Regions from separate parts of the Pseudarthrobacter sp. RHLT3-21 genome, predicted to be linked through region 2. Evidence: riboswitches for the same ligand, from Rfam matches in the RefSeq annotation. Region 2 holds a riboswitch; each other region holds the start of a gene.
What was found. Region 2 has a riboswitch for cyclic di-AMP ahead of AC50YA_RS21860 (NlpC/P60 family protein). Riboswitches for the same ligand answer to the same signal wherever they lie in the genome.
Positions count from the first base shown of each region.

Region 1: linked by a shared signal. The riboswitch ahead of AC50YA_RS18815 (M23 family metallopeptidase) and the one ahead of AC50YA_RS21860 (NlpC/P60 family protein) in region 2 are both predicted to bind cyclic di-AMP.
Region 3: linked by a shared signal. The riboswitch ahead of AC50YA_RS11940 (aggregation-promoting factor C-terminal-like domain-containing protein) and the one ahead of AC50YA_RS21860 (NlpC/P60 family protein) in region 2 are both predicted to bind cyclic di-AMP.

Region 1 is NZ_JBWZCI010000023.1:18,610-25,496, forward strand. Features, by position in the region: gene lgt (prolipoprotein diacylglyceryl transferase) at 1-396, shown strand, start outside; gene AC50YA_RS18790 (thioredoxin-like domain-containing protein) at 393-1,016, shown strand; gene AC50YA_RS18795 (hypothetical protein) at 1,038-1,295, shown strand; gene AC50YA_RS18800 (TlpA family protein disulfide reductase) at 1,504-2,163, shown strand; gene AC50YA_RS18805 (anti-sigma factor family protein) at 2,305-2,583, shown strand; gene AC50YA_RS18810 (hypothetical protein) at 2,522-2,857, opposite strand; gene AC50YA_RS18815 (M23 family metallopeptidase) at 3,080-3,856, opposite strand; cyclic di-AMP (ydaO/yuaA leader) riboswitch at 3,862-4,037, opposite strand; gene AC50YA_RS18820 (four-helix bundle copper-binding protein) at 4,959-5,372, shown strand; gene AC50YA_RS18825 (TetR/AcrR family transcriptional regulator) at 5,969-6,538, opposite strand; gene AC50YA_RS18830 (hypothetical protein) at 6,637-6,813, shown strand; gene AC50YA_RS18835 (DUF2269 domain-containing protein) at 6,810-6,887, shown strand, end outside.
Region 2 is NZ_JBWZCI010000036.1:14,986-21,872, reverse strand. Features, by position in the region: gene AC50YA_RS21870 (heavy metal translocating P-type ATPase) at 1-1,939, shown strand, start outside; gene lspA (signal peptidase II) at 1,936-2,445, shown strand; cyclic di-AMP (ydaO/yuaA leader) riboswitch at 2,739-2,935, shown strand; gene AC50YA_RS21860 (NlpC/P60 family protein) at 2,939-3,679, shown strand; gene AC50YA_RS21855 (hypothetical protein) at 3,926-4,378, shown strand; gene AC50YA_RS21850 (copper resistance CopC family protein) at 4,472-5,083, opposite strand; gene AC50YA_RS21845 (hypothetical protein) at 5,154-5,780, opposite strand; gene AC50YA_RS21840 (DsbA family protein) at 5,864-6,571, opposite strand; gene AC50YA_RS21835 (cation diffusion facilitator family transporter) at 6,571-6,887, opposite strand, start outside.
Region 3 is NZ_JBWZCI010000009.1:80,379-87,265, reverse strand. Features, by position in the region: gene upp (uracil phosphoribosyltransferase) at 1-598, shown strand, start outside; gene AC50YA_RS11955 (VOC family protein) at 661-1,035, shown strand; gene AC50YA_RS11950 (HAD-IA family hydrolase) at 1,081-1,770, shown strand; gene AC50YA_RS11945 (DUF1905 domain-containing protein) at 1,751-2,194, opposite strand; gene AC50YA_RS11940 (aggregation-promoting factor C-terminal-like domain-containing protein) at 2,302-3,030, opposite strand; cyclic di-AMP (ydaO/yuaA leader) riboswitch at 3,036-3,188, opposite strand; gene AC50YA_RS11935 (sensor histidine kinase) at 3,289-4,839, opposite strand; gene AC50YA_RS11930 (response regulator transcription factor) at 4,847-5,587, opposite strand; gene AC50YA_RS11925 (winged helix-turn-helix domain-containing protein) at 6,193-6,887, shown strand, end outside.

The sequences.
Region 1 (6,887 bases), on a different contig from region 2:
AACCAGGCCACCGGCCAGGCCGTCCTCTCGGGCGACGGCACCCCGGAAGTCCTGGGCTACTTCCAACCCACCTTCCTCTACGAATCCCTCTGGTGCCTGGCCGCCGCCTCCCTGCTGATGGCCCTGGACCGCAAGTACAGGCTTGGTGCCGGTGCAGTCTTTGCCCTCTACATCGTCCTTTACACCGCCGGCCGGTTCGCTTTCGAACTGTTGCGCTCTGATCCTGCCAACACCATCCTGGGTCTGCGCGTGAACACCTGGGTCTCCGGCCTGCTCTTTATTGCCGGAATGGCCCTCTTCCATCGCCTGCGGTCCCGGCCGCGCTCCGAAGTCGAAACCCGCTCGCCCGATCTGCGGCAGAATCCTGATGCACCCACCGAAAGGACACACATATGAGTAACGCCGGAAAGCGACGCGCCGACCTGGCCGCCGTCCGGGCACAGCAGAAGGCCAAGCAACGCAAATGGAACCTCTTGGTCTACGGCAGTTTCGGGCTGGTCCTGGCGCTCATCATTACCGCCGTTGCCTTCACCGTCACCACCTCGGTCCAGGAAAAGAACGCAGCCGCGGAGGCTGCGAAAAGACCCATCGAGGGGATCCAGACCTTCGCCGGCCTCTCCCGCAACCACGTCCAGGACGCCGTCGACTACCCGCAGAAACCGGGCGCAGGAGGCGATCATGCGCCGGTCTGGATCAACTGCGGGGTCTACACCGATCCGGTCAACGAACAACGCGCGGTGCACTCCCTCGAACACGGCGCCGTGTGGCTCAGCTACAACCCCGACGTGCCAACGGCAGAGCTAACCAAGCTCACCGAACTCGCCGACGGAAAGCCCTACGTCGTTCTCAGCCCGGACAAAGACCAGACCGGCCCGGTCACCGCCACCGCATGGGGCGCCCAGCTAAGCGTGCAGGACGCCGGAGACCCGCGCATCCCCGCTTTCATCCGGGCTTACGCCCAATCCCCGAACGCACCCGAACCCGGCGCCGCCTGCACTGGCGGAACCAACGGCTAGCTAAGACCCCCGAGGAAAACCATGAAAAAGTTCCACAAGCCCAAACAAGCAACCGACCCCGAATCACGCTACCGCCGGCACCGGCGGTTCGTCCGGATCGGACAGGCCCTCATGGTCGCCGGAACGCTGGTCGCCATCAGCCACTGGATCGCCCACCTTGCAGCCACGGGGCAAGGACCGAGCCTCACCGAAGATATTTTCATCGGCTACCCCACCGGTGGCGTGCTGATCCTTATCGGTGCAATTCTCGCCGGACGCACTGACACGAAGAAGCCCTGAGCATGCCGGCCCCGCGACGTGATCCTGCCCTCCCGGGCCCTGAGCTGGACGGCCCGGCCAATTCTGGCCGCCGCGGGTGTCCTCTCTACCTGGGGCGCGCTACGGCATCGCCGTCAGGGTTCGCCGAAATGGCCGCACCCACACCCGTTGGGTATGTATTCCTCCAGTTCCAACCGAGCCGCGAAGTTGCCGTTATCAAAGGACAGCCATGTATGAGCACGTCTCCATGACACCCCGAACCGTAGCCCCCGGGCCAGCGGAGAGATTGCCGGGCTTTTCTCGGCGGCGCCTCCTCTCCTCGGCACTTCTGGGCACCGTGGGCATCAGCGTCCTTGCCGGCTGCGCCTCCAGCGACGCCCTGGCCCGGCAGGCCAAAGCCGGGGACAACAAAAACTACATCGCCGGGGACGGCTCCGTCACCGAATACGCTGCAGCCGAGCGGGAGCCCCCTGTAGTGTTGAGCGGCGAACTGTACGACGGGACAGCCGTAAACTCCCGTGACTGGGCCGGAAAAGTGATCGTCCTGAACTTTTGGTACGCCGCGTGCGCCCCCTGCAGGCTCGAAGCTCCACGGCTGGAGGCACTCTCGAATGAGTTCAAAGCACAAGGCGTCTCCTTCTTCGGCGTAAACATCCGCGATGAGGAACCTACCGCAGCAGCCTTCGAACGGACCTTCGGCGTCAGCTATCCCAGCATGGACGACAAGGACGGGAGCATCCTGCTGGCCATGGCCCAGTACGTTCCACCCCAGGCCGTCCCCTCGACACTCGTCCTGGACAGGGAAGGCAGAGTCGCGGCGCGGATCCTGGGCCTAGCCGACCAAAGCATCCTCAAATCCCTCATTACAGGGGCCATGGCGCGGGATTAGGTCCTGGCGGCAGGGCCTTCCAGACATGCGGCGGAAGTCCAGGAGGCGTCCCATGGCGGACAAAACAATGGCCTTCAGAAAGGAGCAGGAACTTGAGCCCGACCGGAGAGGACAGGTACCGGGGATTGGACCGGAGCATAAGTGCTGGGCGCCCTGAGTCCCTCTGAACGGCGCGAGTTCCATAGACACCTCGGCGGTTGCGCCGAATGTGCGGCATCCGTCGCCCAGTATTCCGGGCTGCCGGCAATGCTGAACCTGCTGACCCCCGACAGGAGCGTAGATCCAGCATTGTCCGGCCACATGCAGCACGGCTTCACTAATAAACTCCACGCGGCGGCCTGCCGCGGGAGCCGCGGGCTCATCCCCGTCCGGGGCCCTCGCCGCCCGGTCCGCTTCCGTTGGTCGCCTCGGTTTCATTGATCCCAGCCTGGCTGCGGGCATCATCCGTTTCTTCCGAAACGGGTTCGCTTCCTTGCTCGAACTGCGCCCGGTAACGCACACGCCGGATTCGTCTGGTCATGGAAACCATGAGCAGGACAACTGCGATGACCATGAACGCCGTCATCGCGAAACCCAGAAATCCGGGAGTTACCTGATCCGCGTCCAGTCCTGGCCTCAGACCTTCGTTGCCTGGACCCGGGGCCGGCGTCGTGGCCAGGGCGTAAAGACCCGCGGCAGCCATTGAGATTTGCACTGTCTAGTCCTTTGTCCGGCTCGTTGTGTGGGCGCCCGCAGATGGCCCTCGTGCGTCATCCGCCCGAGCCAGGAACCATGACTGGCACTGAGTGTGGTCCGTCAGGACCGCAGAGAAACAGGGTGCAGACGCACCCGCAACTGTACCGCTTCGTCGCCCGGCTGCCGCTTTTCACGCGCAAGCAGTCAGCGCAGCCATCTAAGGGGCTGCGGGCCGGGCCTCTTAGATGAAGGCAGCCGGGTCAACGGTCTGGCCGTTGACCATGACCTCGAAGTGAAGGTGGCAGCCGGTGGAGGCACCGGTTGTGCCTACCCCTGCAATCTGCTGGCCCTGAGCCACGGTCTGTCCGAGGGAGACGCCGATGCTGGCCAGGTGGTTGTAGGTGGTCTTCAGGCCGTTGCCGTGATCAACGACGATCCGGTTGCCGCCGCCGTACGGGCTCCAGCCGGCCTCGGTGACGGTGCCGGAACCGGCGGCGAAGACCGCCGTCGAGCACGCCCCGGTCAGGTCGACCCCGGTGTGCATTTCAGCTGCGGCCCCGGTGATCGGGCTGATTCTGAAGCCGAAGGGGGAACTGACGTTAATCGACGCGAGCGGGGCACGCAACCCCGTGGATGGGGATGCCGGGACGGGCGCGGGGGCGGCCTCGGGTGCCTTGACCGCCCCAGCGGGCTGCGCCGGGGCAGCGGGCGCAGGCGCAGGCTGGGAGGTCACCTCCGGGCGGTCAAAGGTGAGAACAGTGTCAGCTGCTGCCGTGACCGCCGCTTCCGGAGCCGGGGCTGCCACGGCCACTGGCCGGTCCTGGGCCGTAGCGCGGCTGCCGGAGTCAGCCTGCGCCGCGGACAGAGCAGTGAGGGCAATCATTCCCGTGACGGCGGCCGTCACCCCGAACTGCTGGCCGCGTAGCCGGAACGTTGATTCCTGGAAGAACGGACGGCGGCGTGGTGAGGCAGCGGCCGGAAGGGCGCGGCGACGGCCGTGTTTTGACTGGGCAGGCAAGATAGTGGTCCTCTCGGCGCCGGCGAAGTTAGCTGTCGGATTCGGACGAGTGGACTGTCCGGCTGCCCTGCAGGACGCGATCAGGACGCGCAGTCACAGGTCGGCTTCACCCCAAGGTGCATCATTACGCACCAAAAGTGGGTCCTCCGCCCCCGCCTGAGAAAGATCAGGTTCACGGACCGCCGGCGGGGTTTGGCGAAGCGGTCACATCCATACCCGTTGGGGGTATGTGTTTATTCAACTTTAGCGAAGCGTCGGCTTAAGTTACAAATCCGTTATCAAAGGCGCTCCGGAATTAAGGGGAAAGGGATGGTGACTGGCGGGGCACCGGAAGGTTACGCTGGGCGGGACTTGCCCCAGGAGAGACCAGATGGCCCTTCAACGTTCCACGCTTCCACTGCTGGTCCGCAGGCTTGCGGCGCTGCGGGCTGTTCTTTCCTGCCTCGTGATCGTCCTCCTGGTGGCCGGGCCAGTTGCCTTTTGTAATGGACAAGACCACGTGGTGGGGGTGTCCGACCGCAGCCCTTCCGCCGCCGCACAGCACCAGCGCGAGACTGCGATCCCCGGGGGACAGGAGAACCCTCGGGGACGTTCGAACAGAGTGAGCCCGGTCGGAGCCCACTCCGCCTCCGACGTGCTCAGCGGGGTCCCGCGCAGCGGGTGCCACGAGACCGGAGGCACCCGGGCAGTCAGTCCACGGTCGTGGCCCGTTGCTGTGACCGACGCGGCGCAGCCAAGGCCAGGACCGCTCATACCTGATTCCACGGGCCCGCGCGCCCGGCACCCGGCACCCCACATCGCCAACAGGCCCCAAGCACCGCTGAGCTGGCAGGCGCTAACCATAACTCAACTGTCTGTCAGTCGGACATAAAAGCGCACGCTCCCCGTCCGGCCGCGCAAACGCCAGGCCATACGGCCTGCAAGTGGCACCCTTCGACCTGGCTGGCGTAAACACCGCGTGCGGGCCGCCCTTTGGGTCCTGCCTTCAGCGATCAGAAGGAGGCCCGAGAAAGAACATCAGCCAAACAGCCGGCACCTCAGAAAACATCAGCCGGTCTCCGCACCAGGTTCCTGCCGTTCAGTATTGGAAAGAGAGAAAGAAATGACACACGGAAGCACCCACAAGATGCTCGATGCGTACCCGAAGGATCTCGGCGGCATCGATCAGCACATGCTCGCCGAATGCATTGCGGCTTGCTTTGACTGCTCACAGGTGTGTACCGCCTGCGCTGATGCCTGTCTCGGCGAAGACATGGTCGCCGAGTTGACCAAATGCATCCGCACCGATCTTGACTGTGCGGACATCTGCGCGGCCACGGCAAACGTCCTCTCCCGCCACACCGGCTATGACGCCAACGTCACCCGCGCGGTGCTGCAGGCCTGCGCCACCATCTGCAAGGCCTGCGCCGAGGAATGCGAGCAACACGCAGGCATGCATGAACACTGCCGGCTCTGCGCCGAGGCCTGCCGCCGTTGCGAAAAGGCATGCAACGACCTTCTCGGCTCGCTCGGCTGACCCTGCCCCAGGGCCCTACCCAACGGTGACCGGAGATCCAACACCTTCCGGCACCCGCGGGAAGGCCTGCCCTGCGTCATCCCGGCCTTAAGGCACCCCCAATGCGTCCCTGAGCTCTGCCACAGGAGCATCCAGGGGGATGAAAGTGCCAGTCGAATCGTTAATCCGTGTGGGGACGCGACCAGCGCCACGGATCGCTCGGCGACCGTGGCGCCATCTTCCGTCGAAAGGAATAAATGAAACCCAGGCAGCCCTCAGGCCCGCGTCAGGGGTCCATCCCACCTGCCGGCGGCACCTTGGCCGGGATAGGTGCCGCGTCCGGGAGCCCGGTCGACGACCCGCAGCTGCGGCGAATGCTGGCCACCCACATGCATTGCGGTGAGCCTATGCGTCTGGTCCCGGCCGACAAAATGCCTGTACTTCTCTTCCCGGAGGCATTGGTCAGTCACCCCCCGGAGCCATCCGGGGGCGTGCTGATGTACCGGTGCGCCTGTGGCTTCACCTTTGATCGAAGCCCAGACTGACGGCCCGGGGTGACCGCGGCGGCCGGTCCTGGGCTGCCTGCAGGCGCAGGTCCCAGGGAAGCGTTGGCCTGCTCAGGGCACCGGGTGGAGCCCGGCCAAGGTGACTTTGACCAGCCGGTGAACGGCCTCCGGCGATGTCAGACCGGCGGACGCTTCGAGGGCGTGAAGGCAGAACGCGGCGAGTTCATCCGCGGCTACGTCCCCCCGGAATACCCCGGCTTCCGCACCCTGGCGCAGGAGCTCTGTCAGAAATCCGGACAAGTGGCGCTCGGCGGGGCCCATATGTGCGCCTTGGTGCAGGGCGACGGCGTCGGCTGCTCCGAGCCCGGAGTGTGAGAGGAAGGCGTAGGCCTCCAGCACGGCTTCAAGCTGCTCGCGGGCGCCCCGCGTCCTGTCCCTAATCCGGGTCAGGACTTCCAGGTGCGCATGGACCTGACGCTCATGCCAGGCCGCCAGGATCGTCTCGACATCCGGGTAGTACTTATAGAGCGTTGCGCGGCCGATACCGGCCATCTGGGCGATTCCGGACATCGTCACAGCAGCCGCCGAATGGCCAGCGACCAGGGTCGCTGCGGCGTCCAGGATGGCGGTCCGGACGGCGCCGCGATGAGTCTCGATAGTCTCATCCCATAACTTTGGCATTCTCGCATCGTACAACACGCCACGCCTTGAACAACATGGCACACTGAGAACATACTGTCTTACAAAAGGATGTTCGCCCCCGACCGACAAGGAGCCTCATGGCAGAGCGCCCAATACCCAAACCCCAGCCCACACTAGGGCAGGAGCGCGGCCCAGCCCCCAGGCACCGAACGCCCCTCTGGGTCAAGGCCTTCCTCGTCGCCGCTACCTTGATTGTGGTGACTTTCGCGGTCATCCATCTCAGCGGCGGCGGAATGATGAACCACACCCCGTGAAAGTGATGACCCCTGGGCTCCGTAAAGCCACCCTGATGGTGCATGTGATCTGCTCGGTCGGATGGCTGGGTGCC
Region 2 (6,887 bases):
CTGCAGCGATGAGAAGACCGGGACCGGCGAGTCCGACGAGGCGGAGGAGGCCGTAGGTTTTTGGCAGGTCCGCGAGGTCCGGGCGGCAGCCGTTTCCGGTGTCCTGCTCCTGGCGGGGTGGATCGCTTCCCTGGCCGGTGGGCCCCAGTGGCTGACGCTTCCCCTGGAGATCGTCGCGCTGCTGGTTGCAGCCTGGACGTTCGTTCCCTCCACCCTCCGCCGCCTGGTGAAGGGCAAAATCGGGGTCGGGACGCTGATGACCATCGCCGCAGCCGGCGCCGTCGCCCTCGGTCAGTTCGAGGAGGCGGCCATGCTGGCCTTCCTCTACGCGATTTCTGAGGGACTCGAGGAGTACTCGCTGGCGAAAACCCGCCGCGGCCTGCGTGCCCTGCTGGACCTTGTCCCGGCCGAGGCGACCATCCTGCGCGGCGGCACCGAGCTCACGGTCGACCCTGCAGAACTCATCCCCGGGGACCGGATGGTTGTCCGACCCGGGGAGCGCCTTGCCACTGACGGCAGGATCCTCACCGGGCGCACGTCCCTGGACACATCGGCGCTCACCGGCGAATCCGTTCCGGTCGAGGCCGGGCCGGGAAGCGAGGTCTACGCCGGGTCGATCAACGGCACCGGCCCGCTCGAGGTGGAAGTCACCAGCACCGCGGAAAACAACTCCCTGGCCAGGATCGTGCACATCGTCGAGGCCGAGCAGTCCCGCAAGGGCCCGGGCCAGCGACTGGCCGACTCCATCGCCAAAAAACTCGTCCCCGGCATCCTGATCGCCGCCGCACTGATCATCGTCTTCGGCTTCATCGTCGGCGAACCGCTGCTGTGGTTCGAACGCGCCCTCGTCGTCCTGGTCGCAGCCTCGCCCTGCGCACTGGCCATCTCCGTACCCGTCACGGTCGTCGCTTCCGTCGGTGCAGCCAGCCGCATCGGCGTTCTCATCAAAGGCGGCGGCGCCCTGGAAACCCTCGGCAGAATCCGCACTATCGCGCTGGACAAGACCGGAACCCTCACCCGTAACAAGCCAGCCGTGATCGAGGTCGCCGCAACCGGCACCGCCACCAGGGAACACGTCCTGGCCCTCGCTGCCGGACTGGAGGCCCGCAGCGAACACCCGCTCGCCCGCGCCATCCTCGCCGCCGCCACGGACCGGGCGGCCGTCACCGAGGTCGACACCGTCCCCGGCGCAGGCCTGAAAGGCCGGTTCAATGGCAGGACCGTCCGCCTCGGCCGGCCGGGCTGGATCGACGCCGGCCCCCTGGCGGCCGAGGTCGAGCGGATGCAGCAGGCCGGCGCGACCGCCGTCCTCATCGAAGAAGACGGCCAGGTCATCGGCGCGGTCGCGGTCCGTGACGAGCTGCGCCCCGAAGCCCGGGAAGTCATTGCCCGGCTCACAGCCTCCGGCTACACCACCGCAATGCTCACCGGTGACAACCTCATCACCGCCACGGCACTGGGTAAGGCCGCGGGGATCACGGAAGTCCATGCCGACCTCCGGCCCGAGGACAAGGCCGAGATCATCCGCACGCTCCAGGGCCGTGCCCCCACCGCCATGGTCGGCGACGGCGTCAACGACGCCCCGGCACTCGCGACCGCCGACACCGGCATCGCCATGGGCGCCATGGGCACCGACGTCGCGATCGAAACCGCCGACATAGCCCTGATGGGCGAGGACCTGAACCACCTTCCCCAGGTCTTGGACCATGCGCGCAGGACCCGGCGCATCATGCTCCAGAACGTGGGCTTGTCCCTGCTGCTGATCGCGGTACTGATCCCGCTCGCGCTGTTCGGCATGCTCGGCCTGGCCGCCGTGGTCCTCATCCACGAACTGGCCGAAATCGTCGTCATCGCCAACGGCGTCAGGGCAGGCCGGATCAGCCGCAAGACCGCGTTCCGGGCCGCCGAGCCCGCCCCCGCGCTGGAACCGGCAGCGTGAGCGCCGAAACCACAGCCGGGCCGGATATACCAGCCCGGCAGGCCCGACGGTCCAGGACGGTGCTGCTTCTGGTGGCAGCCGTCCTGGCCGCAGCCGACCTGGTTGTCAAAGCCGTAGCCGAAGCGCTGCTCTCCACCGGCGCGACGTCCGACCTTGGCCCGATCAACATCAAGCTGCTTTATAACCGCGGTGTCGCGTTCAGCCTCGGCGCGGACCTTGCACCTTGGGTCGTCATCGCCGCCACCGGCCTGATCATCGCGGCCCTGATCTGGTACACCGTCTCCTCAGCCCCATCCATGACCCACCTCTCCCGTGCAGGATCGGCCCTTCTGCTCGGAGGAGCGGCCGGGAACTTCATCGACCGGCTCGACGGGCACGGTGTCGTCGACTACCTGCACAGCGGCTGGTTCCCCACCTTCAACCTCGCCGACGTGTTCGTCACCACCGGAGTAGCGCTCCTCGTCCTTGGCACCATCATCCTCCAGCGGCGGCACGCCGGCGGCTAAGGCTCTGTCCGGTCCATCACCGGAGGTTGGCCGTGGAAGGATCGATTCAGCCGCATGGGTCTGGGCTTGGTCATCCTCATAGCATCCGGCCCCCTGGAACGTCTCAACAGATTTTGGACGTAAGTGAAGCCAGCACCGGCGAAACACCACACAGGGTTCCCGTGATTGTCTGCTTATGGAACACAAGCTTCAGTTTATGGAACACAAGCTTCAGTCCCGTTATGCAAATGTGACAAAGCGCTGGATTTTCGAGTAGGGTCGAACGCGTGCCGGTTTCTCCGAATGCGGCACTCCTGAGCAGATTGCCTAACTCTGCCGCTGCCCGGGATCCGTTCGCAACATTCGTCCGGCAGAGACGGGGAACCCAACAGTGGCCTGCTTCGGGCAGGCCTTGGGGTGAAGCCGCGCCTCCTGCATTGCGCTGGAACTGCGGCCGGGTGTCTCCCATCCGAATCCGACAGCTAACCTCGCAGGCAGTGGGAGAGGCCCCTTCATGCCCATTCGCCGAGCTCACGGCCGCCACCGCGCGGTCCCCGTCCAGACCAGTGCCCTTGCGGTCCTGTCCAAATCCGTCGCTGACAATGCCGGCGGTGTGGGCCGTCAGGCGGCCGTCATTGCTGCAGCTTCCGGTCTCGTCCTGACCAGCGGCGTTGCCGCGCAGGCAGCTGAGGCCCCGGTTCAGCGCGACGCGGAGCCGACCTCGAACCTGGAGGTCACCAGCCAGGTACAGGCTCCGCTCAGCGCAGATGCCACGGTCCAGATCTCCTTCGAGCGTCCTGCCGTGGAGACCACGCCCGCCCCTGTTGTAGAAGCACCCAAACCAGTCGCCGTTGCGAAGGCTGCTGCGCCGGCCAAGGCTCAGATCACCGTCACGCCCGCTGCGGCCGCACCGGTGGCCGCCCCGGCAGCAGGCGGAGTCAACGCCACGATGGTTTCCGCCGCCTACGCCCAGATCGGCATGATCCAGGACTGCACACGACTGGTGGAAAACGCCCTGGGTGCCGCCGGGATCCCCGTCGGTGACCTCGGCCCCATGCAGTTCATGAACTACGGGACCGTCGTGAGCGACCCGCAGCCCGGTGACATGGTCATGCAGCCCGGACACGTCGGCATCTATGTCGGCGGCGGCCAGGTCCTCAGCTCCGGTTTGAACGGCAAGAACGAAACGGCTGTCCACCCGCTGACCTGGATGACTTCCAAGGGCTCAGTGACTTTCGTCCGGGCCGGGGCCTAACACCCAACTGAAGGCCGGCGTTTCGTTGCCTTGGGGGCAGCGAAACGCCGGCCTTCAGTGTGTCATCCGGTAGATGGGTGGCCCCCGTTCCTGCCGGCCGGCCGGTCTGATCGCGGCATCTTCGATCCAGCGGATGCTGTAACGTCAGGGAAGGCGAAACAGCTGCCACACTTTGCTCAGGCACACCAAGGCAGTCCTGCGTTCGGCAGGCCCCCCACTTTTCAGAGGAATTTCATGGATACGACCATGCCAGATAAGGCGACGAACGATGGGCCCCTGCCGGGCGGGGACCAGGGCAGAACGGCCGGCATGCCCCTGGGCGCCCGGCGACTTGTGCTCATTGGCGGGTTGTGTATCCCGGTCGGGCTTGTCGCAGGGCCATACCTGTTCGGTATCCAGCTCGTCGCTGTCGCCGGTGTCGTGGCGATCAGTGTCGCTTTGTCTTACGGGATCGGCCGTGCATGGTTCACGCGGTGGCCGCGGCTGACAGCCGCGGCCGGCGGAGCCTGGATAGCGGCCACGATCGGCTACTGGCTGACCGTCATGGCCGCTGCTGACGCCTCGGCCCCGGTCCCGGAAGTGTCCTCAGTGCTGTTCTCTACCGGCGTTGCTACCTTTATGGTGATGGCGGCAGCAGCTCTGGCCGGTACCGTCGCACGGTTCAGGTCCCGCAGGCTTCCGGCCGGAGCAGCCGCTTAACGTCCCGACCGCCTTAAACGACCGGTACGCCGGCCCCGGGAGGTGTGTGACTCTTATCCCCGGGGCCGGCGGCCGCAGAAGGCCTGGGGTGGTTCAGGCGCCGCTGTCGCCGGTCCGTTCCCGGCGGCGGGACAGATAAATAAGGCCGCCGATGACCGCCAGGACGATGGCGGCGATGCCGACCGTGAGGAGGGCGTTGCTGTCATCGGGCGGCGGTACCCGGTCCGGCACGGTGTTCGCCGGTACACTGACCGCCGCTGACGGCGCCGCTGACGCTGTTGCCGTTGCCGGGCCGGTGGCGGCGCCCACAGCCGGGTCCTCGACGGTGAAGGCGAAGGTTCCCTCGATAGGGTGGCCGTCGGAGGAAACGGTGCGCCACAGGACCTTGTAGGGTCCGTTGCTTCCCGGTGTGACGCTGGTTGATATGGTCGGTCCCGCGACCGTGACCTCACCGTTGCTGAGCGTTTTTCCGGTTGAGTCTGTCACCGTGATGATGCTCAGGTTCAGGCTTTTCGAATCCGTGGGTGGTTCCGAGAGCGTCAGAGTCACAATCTCCGGGGCCGCGGCCACGGTGGTGTCGCGTTCGGGGGATGTTGACTGGAGGGCATCGTGGGCCTGCGCCGGCCCGGCCCCCAGTGCGGTGAACAGCAGGGCGCCGGCGAGGGCAAGCACTGCCCTGGAGCGTCCACGTTTGAGATCGTTCATGAAATTGGTTCTGCAATTCTGGTTGTATCCGGACACTTGACGCCGTACTTTTGCGGCGCGGTGGCCCCGCTTAGCAGGCGGGGGCTTGGAGGTTGCAGAACCTGTGCGGGGGTCCCCGGACACCGACCTGTCCGGGAACCGCGGCCCTGGCCGGTACCGTCCGTGGCTGTGCGGGCAGGGCCCGGAAACGCGGCGGAATAGTCCCGGTTTCAGGGATCCCGTGCAGCGGCTTCAACCAGGCCGCCAGCGCCCAGAGGGCAGCCTCGCCCCCGGCCAAAAGGATCGCCGTCATCAGTGTCGCCGCAAGGTGCGGGAGCGTCATCGTTGAACCGGCATCGGCCGCCAGATGCTCGTAGGGCGCCGGGGTCTGGGCCGGCACCGAACTGGCCGCCGTGGTGGTGAACCCATGATGGGGCTGGCCGGCGGGACCGGACGTCCCTGCTGATGCGAGCCGTGACAAGGCCAGGTGCAGGGCAAGCTGGGAGGTACCGAGGTAGCCGACCAGCCGCGGGACTGTCATCTTCCGCCCAGCGAGGAGAACCGCGGAGAGGCCAACAACCGCGGCCACCGCCGTCAGAATCGGCAGTGCCGGGAGCTGCCCGCCGGCGGCAACGTGCGCGCCGCCGGCCAGGGTCAGCACGGTCAGCGCCACGGCGCCGGCCCGGGGCAACCGCAGAGGTGCACGCTGCAGGATCACCAGGTCGGCCTCCTTCCGGCGGAAATTATCTGTTCTTCATCATGTAGATCGGTAACGGTTCTGGGAGCTCCGCCACGTGCCCCTTATTTGACGGCGTCGGCGAGTTTCTGCCGGAACTCGGCTTCGGTGTTGAGGGTCAGCTTTTCGCCGTCCAGGAAAAAGGTTGGCGTGCCGGAGACGCCAAGAGCTTTCCCGTCGGCAATATCTTTGCGGATCCGTTCCTTCGTCTCTTCAGCGGCCATGGCTGCGTCGTACTTTTCCATGTCGAGTCCAAGTTCTTCGGCGAAGGTCCTGAACAGGGCGTTCTGGAAGTCCTGCTTCTCGCCCCACTGCGGCTGGGTTTCGAACATCTTGGCGTACATCTGTTCGTACTTGCCCTGCTGCGCCGCGGCTTCCACTGCCAGGGCAGCCTGCCCGGAGTTCTTGTGCGATGGCAGGGGGAAGTACCGGTTCACGAAGGTGATCCTGTCCCCGTATTCCTTCTTCAGTTCCTCCACCAGCGGCACGGCGGCGCGGCAGGCTTCACATTCGAAGTCCAGGAATTCAACCAGCTGGGCTTTTTCCGTCGCGGGGGTGGTGAGGCGGTGGCTGTCCTCGCGCACGAGCTGGGCGTCCGGTGCGGCCTGGGGCTCCACAGGGGCGGGTTTGGCAGCCGTAAAAACGGCGAACCAGATGATGCCTGCGCCCACGATGATGGCCAGCAGGATCCAAATGACCCGACGGGCTTTTTTGGCGGGGTCCATCGGGGAGTGCTCTGGTCGTGAAGGGGCGGTCTTGGTCGGTGTTTTCATCAGTGGTGCATGCTTTCCTGGTCGCGGTGGGCGGCTGGTTCGATCTGGAAGGTGGAGTGTTCAATGCTGACGTCAAAGTGCTCGGCGACGCAGCGTTGCAGGTCCGCCAGGATTTCTGCGGCGTGCCCGTCGGTCATGCAGCCGTCTTCGACGGTGACGTGGGCTGAGAGGACCGGTATTCCTGAGGCGACCAGGGAGGCGTGCAGGTCATGGACGTCTATGACGTGCGGCAGGGCCAACATGTGCTCGCGGACCTTCGCCAGATCCAGGCCTTTGGGCGTGCTTTCCATGAGCACATCGACCGTGGCGCAGAGCA
Region 3 (6,887 bases), on a different contig from region 2:
TAAGCTCACCGTCCTGCGGGACAAGAACACTCCTTCACCGGTCTTCAGGCAGCTGACGGAAGAGCTGGTGACCCTCCTGGCCTACGAGGCCACCCGCGAGGTCCGCACTCAGCCGGTCACTATCGAGACCCCGGTCAGCACCACAGTGGGCACCGCTTTCACCAAGCCAACGCCTTTGGTGGTCCCCATCCTGCGTGCTGGACTCGGCATGCTCGAGGGCATGACCAAACTGGTCCCCACCGCTGAGGTGGGCTTCCTGGGCATGGCCCGCGACGAAGAAACGCTGGACATCATCACCTATGCCGAGCGGCTCCCGGAAGACCTGACGGACCGGCAGATCTTTGTGCTGGATCCCATGCTTGCCACCGGCGGAACCCTGCGCGAAGCCATCAAGTTCCTTTTCAAGCGCGGCGCCTCCGACGTCACGTGCATTTGCCTCCTGGCCGCGCCGGAAGGCCTGGCCAAGCTCGAAGAGGAGCTTGCCGAGGCCAATGTGACCATCGTGCTGGCCTCCATTGACGAACGGCTCGACGAGAAGTCCTACATCGTTCCCGGGCTGGGCGACGCCGGCGACCGCCTGTACGGCATCGCCGGCTAGTACGGGGCTGTTCCAGGACTTAGGTCTTCCGCTTTCCCGCCGCCGCCGTTAGCCTGTGGCGAATGGACTGGAAACTTGAACTCGTTTTTGTGCCCGTATCCGACGTGGACCGCGCCAAGGATTTCTACGTCAACAAAGTTGGATTCAACCCGGATTTCGACGAGCGGCCCATGGATGGCATCCGCTTCGTCCAACTGACCCCGCCGGGATCCGCCTGCTCCATTTGTATTGGCGAGGGCCTCAATGACGCCCCTCCGGGTACGGCCCCAAGCCTGCAGATGGTGGTCAGCGACATCCAGGCCGCCCACGACCACCTCAAGGGCAACGGTGTGGAGGTGAGTGACATTGACGTGCAGGACTGGGGGCACTTCGTCTATTTCGCCGATCCCGACGGCAACAAGTGGGCGGTGCAGTACATCCCGGGCCGTGACGCCTAGGCCCGTGACACCTAAGGTCGCGACGCCTAAGGCAAGATAGGCAGCATGAACATCCCCACACCTGCCGCCACGCGAACACCTGCCGCGACGCGAACGCTGACCTGCCGGGCCGTCCTTTTCGACATGGACGGCACGCTGGTGGACTCCACGGCAGTTGTCGAAGAGGTATGGGGAGAATTCGCTGCCCGGTACGGTCTGGACATCGACGAAATCCTGCGCACTTCGCACGGCATCCAGGCCGCCGACACCGTGCGCCGGTTCGCGCCGGCCGGAGCCGACGTCGCGGCGCTCACCGCGGAACTCGGCGCCATGGAAAGGGCGCGGACTGCCGGTATCGTCGCGTTGCCGGGGGCTGCCGAGCTGCTCCGCAGCCTCCCGGCCGAGGCAGTGGCGCTGGTGACCTCAGCGGACAGGACCCTGGCGGACATCCGCATGGACGCCGCGGGACTGGCCATGCCGGCCACGGCCGTGACAGCGGAACTGGTCACACGGGGCAAACCGCACCCGGAAGGGTATCTGAAGGCAGCCGCGCTGCTGGGCGTGAAGCCGGAGGATGCCGTGGTGTTCGAAGATGCGCCCGCAGGGATCGCAGCAGGTGTTGCCGCGGGGATCCGGACGGTGGCCGTGGGTCCCAATACGGGCGAATTGCCGGCCGGCGTGCTCCACATCCCGGACTACAGTGCCGTGACCGCCTCTGTGGCCGGGGGACAGCCGGTTATTTCTTTCCGGCTTTGAGGTCGGCGACCACCTTCGTGATCCGCCGGGCCCGGGTTTCGTCCGTCTTGGCATCGCCGATTGGCTCCACGTACCGGCGCTGGGCGCTGTAGTTCAGCGCGGCATAGAACGCCTGCGCTTCGGGTTCGGCGGCCAGGGCTGCGGCCAGATCGTCGGGGACCTCGATGATGCGCGGCTGGGTGTCCAGTTCCACGTCCACCTCGACGGTGTCGCCAGCGGCAACTCCGGTGAATTCCCGGTTGGCGGTGCTCACCCCAATCAGGTTCTGTCCGCCCATGACCGCGATGCTGCTCCGGTAGCTCTTGCCGTTGATGGTCACCACAACCGGCGGACGCTTGCCTGCGTCGAGCGCCGAGATGACCACCTCCGGAACCTCGATGCCCGCCTTGTTGCCGCTGCCCAGGATGGTGGTGGTGAATTTCATGGCCCAAGTATGGCCTGGAGCCGCTGGGCAGGAAACCCCTGACCGCCGAACCCCTGACCGCCACGCCGGGAAGCCCCGGCGCGGGGAGTCGGCGCGGGGGAGTCGGCTTAGTACCATTTGTGCGACAGGTGGAAGTTCAACGCGCCGCACGGTGACTGGTAGCGCTCCTGAATGTAGTTCAGGCCCCAGTTGATCTGCGTGCGGTAGTTGGTGAGGTAGTCCGCGCCGGCGCTCGCCATCTTCTCAGCGGGCAGCGACTGGACGATGCCGTACGCGCCGCTGCTGGCGTTGGTGGCCGTGGTGGTCCATTCGGATTCCTTGGTCCACAGCGTCTGCAGGCACTGCATCTGGTCAGCGGACCAGCCGTAGGTCGCCAGCTGGCCGGCTGCATAGGCTTGTGCCCCTGCCGGGTCATCGACGGCCACAACAGGGGCAGGAGCGGGCTCGGGAGCAGGAGCCGGAGCGGCCTCTGGGGCCGGGGCAGGTGCCGGGTCGGCAGCCTGGGGTGCGACGTTCATCTCGGCCGGTGCAGCTTCCGGGGCGGCCGGCGGCTGGAGCTGGGCTGCTTCGAAGCTCAGCTTCGACTGGGCGCCGGTTTCTTCGGCGGCCTGGTCCGCGCTGGCCGCAAGCGATGCAGACTCGGAAGCGTGTCCAGCGGCGCTGACTCCGATCAGCAGGGCGCACGCCGTGGCGAACACCGCGGCGCGCTGGCCCACGGAGGGAATCCGGGCAACCTTGGACAGGGGGGACATTGCTGCACCGAAGCGGGTCTGCTTGCGGTGGCTGTCGGACTTTGGATCGCCCTGCGGGCGCGTTTGTACCTTGGATTCAGACATGATGGATCGCCTCTCACACCTGCGGAGTTAGCTGTCGGGTTCGGATGAGGGCATCCGGCCACACGGCACAATCACGTGTTGGCTTAACCCCAAAGGGCACTTGGTGCCCGGGACGGTGGGTCCCCCGCCTCTGCCTCTGAAAACGGAATCCGGGAAGCGGCAGAGCTTGGCGTCATCCGGATATGCGGCCCGAACGGGATCCGCACCCGTTCGACGCTACAGGAGCTGGAAGCTTAAGTCACATTTTGGTAACAGGAATCACGACGACGGCGTGTCGCCTTGCTGCGCCCGGGCGTCGGCTGGTCGCGCCATGGCGCCGGCAGGGAGGAGCAAGGCGAACTCTGTCCGCCCGGCCCGCGATGTCACTTTCACGCTCCCGCCGTGGGCTTCCATGATGGACTGGACAATGGACAGGCCCAGGCCACTGGTGCCCTCCGACGCCCCGGCGCCCGAGGCCGTGCCCTTGCGGGCCGCGTCTGCGCGGGCAAACCGGGAGAAAACATGGTCCACGAACTCCGCAGGGATGCCTCCGCCGTCTTCCGTTACCGTCACCGCCGCGCTGCCATCGGAAGACCTCATCACAGCGGTGACCACCGTGGTCCCGGGCGGCGTGTGCTTGCGCGCATTGGAGAGCAGGTTGACCAGCACCTGACGCAGTTGGGACGCATCCCCGGTGACGGCGAGCGGCTCGTCAGGCAGTTTGAGGCGCCAGTGGTGGTCCGGGGCGATGACTTTCTCGTCGCTGACGGTTTCGATCACAAGCTGTGTGAGGTCCACTTCGCTGAGTTTCAGGGGCCGCCCCTCATCGAGCCGGGCCAGCAGGAGCAGGTCCTCCACCAGGGTGGTCATGCGTTCGGACTGGCTCTGTACGCGGGCCAGGGATTTCCGGCCGTCCGGCGTGAAGTCCTCGGTCATCCGCATCAGCTCCGTGTACCCGCGGATGGCGGTCAGCGGGGTGCGCAGTTCATGGGACGCGTCCGCAACGAACTGCCTCACCTTGGTCTCGCTCCGCTGCCGCGCTTCGAGTGCACTGGCGACGTTATCAAGCCTCAGATTGAGGGCGTGTCCTACGCTGCCCACTTCGGTTCCGGGGTTGGAGTTCGACGGCGGGACGCGCACCGCGAGTGCCACCTCGCCCGCATCCAGCGGGAGCCGGGCCACCCGGGTTGCAACCTCGGAAAGCTGCTCCAACGGCTTCATGGTGCGCCGGATGAGCACGGTTCCTGCCAGCCCGATCAGCACCAGGCCGCCAAGGGAAACGAACACAAAAGTCCAGACCAGCGACGCCAGCGTGCTCTCCTTGGCCGCGAGCGGAAGTCCCGTGACGAGGACATCGCCGTAGCCGGTTTCCACGGCCACAATCCGGTAATCCCCGTTGGACAGCGAGCGGTCCACGGGAATGCCGTTCTGCGTCAGGGCCAGCAGGGTTTGCTTGTCTTCGGCATCGAGGGCCAGGCGTGTGGTGTCCGAGTCCAGGAAGCCGCCACTGTTGATCTGGCCTTTCAGGATCCGTGCATTCAGCGTTCCGACACTCTGCCCGCGGGAGTCGAGCGGGTCCGGCCTGCCGTTGAATCCGCCCAGGGGCGGGCGGCCCGGATCGTTCGAGCGTTTGGCGGCCTGGCTCAGCTGGTCATCCAGCTGGCCGGTGAGAAAGGAATCCATCGACGCATAGCTGAACAGGCCAACGGCGCCGCAGATGGCCACCAGCAACGTCATGGCCAACAGGATCAGGCGGGTGCGCAGATGCCACGTGTCAGGCTTCCGCCAGCTGCGCACGTAGAGCGGATTGGCGGGCCGTCGGGCGGACATGGAGCTGCTACTCGGCCGGCTTGATGACGTAGCCGGCGCCCCGCACGGTATGGATCATGGGCGGGTGCACTGCATCCACTTTCTTCCGCAGGTAGGAGATGTAGAGCTCCACGATGTTGGCCTGGCCGCCGAAGTCATATTTCCAGACGCGGTCCAGGATCTGGGCCTTGCTGATCACGCGTTTGGGGTTCTCCATGAGGTACCGGAGCAGCTCGAACTGGGTGGTTGTGAGCTGGAGGTCATCGCCCGCACGGGTCACTTCGCGGGTGTCGATGTTGAGCACCAGATCGCCCACCACCAGTTCGGCAGTGGTCGTCGCGGCAACGCCGGACCGCTGAACCAGGCGGTGCAGCCGCAGCAGGACCTCCTCCATGCTGAAGGGCTTGGTCACATAATCGTCCCCGCCGGCCGCCAGGCCCACGATCCTGTCCTGGACGGCGTCCTTGGCGGTCAGGAAAAGCGCGGGTACCTCCGGCGTGAAGGCGCGGATCCTGCCCAGCAGCTCAACGCCGTCGAACCCTGGCAGCATCACGTCCAGCACCAGGACGTCCGGGCGGAACTCCTTGGCAAGCTTGACGGCCTCCGGGCCATCCGAAGCCACGGCAACGGACCATCCGGCCATGCGCAGCCCCATGCTCATGAGTTCGGAAAGGCTGAGTTCGTCGTCAACCACCAGGGCGCGGATGGGGGAGCCGTCCGGGTGGGTCAGTTGCGGAAGGTTGTTGGTCATGGAGTGCGAAGTGGCCATGGGACAACTCTCCGATCATTCGGTTAGCCCGCGCTATGGGGTTCCTGTGTGCACGCTGTGAATCCCAGCCTAGCGAGCTGAGTGGGGGGAGATGGGTGCCGATAATGCGCGGGCCGGAGCCGTTTCCGCTGGACAGGCGGCAAAAGGCAACAAGCAATTTCGGCAAGCCATGCCAGGGTGAATTTCAAGGGCTCAGTATTGCGAAAAGGCGAAGATTGTTCGCCGTCAGCGCCTATTTGCACACCCTTGGGGGACAGCAGCTCCCGTTTTGCCGCCATTTCAGAATGGTGATCTGTAACACAAAACCGCATTCTGTCTCAGTATGCGGAACAAGGCACCCATTGTTACTTGCAAGTTTCCATTGTTACGTTGCACACTTTGAATTGTGAACAAGAACTCAACAGCACCTGCAGCCGCAGAATATTGGCCCAGCACATCCGCTGCTGCGGACATGCGCTGTTGCCGAATGCACGCCTGACCTTCAGACCCCACGAAGTTCCTAGGCATTCCCCCAGCCCAGCGTCGGGCGCCCTCCCCAGATCTCATTGCGGGGACAATCAGCATTCGAGCCGCGATGACGGCCATTCACATTGAGGTAAGCATTCATGTCAGTTGCATCCGGATACGTCCACATCTCCGTCCGTAACGCAGGCAAGGCAGGCCAGGCTTCCGGCCTTCGGCAGGGGTTCGGTGCCCGACCGGCGTTCGCCCCGGCTGCCCCCGGCGCCAGCTTTCCTGCCCCCGGCTACGCACCCCAGGGCTACAACCCCAATTCCTACGGCCAGCTCCGCGCTGTCCAGCCTGCCGAAGCCGCCCCGCTGACCGCGCCTACTCCAGTTGTCGCGGGGCCAAACGCCGTTCGGCCCGTCGCCAACGACACCGTGGCCCGGGGATTTGTCCTCTACATGGGCATCGACGAGGAAACCGCAGCGGCTGCCGGAACCTCCATTGCCAAACTTGCCCAGGAAATCCGCGCTTACGCACAGTCACTCGTGACCGGTGCCGAAAGCTACGCGGCCGTGGCCGTGGCCCCGGCCGGCACTCCCGGTTCCGCGCTCGACGTCGTCCGTTCCACCTTTGGCGACCCCACCGTGAACGCACAGAAGCGTAGCGAGACTGCGCGGCTGCAGCAGCCCCAGGATCCGCGCCCGTCCGGCGTCCTGATCGACCTTGCCCGCCGCGAAGTCCACCTTGACGGCGAATCCCTGAACCTGACCTTCAAGGAATTCGAACTCCTGAACTACCTGGTGGAAAACGGCACCCGCACGGTTGGCCGCGATGAATTGCTCGAGGGCCTGTG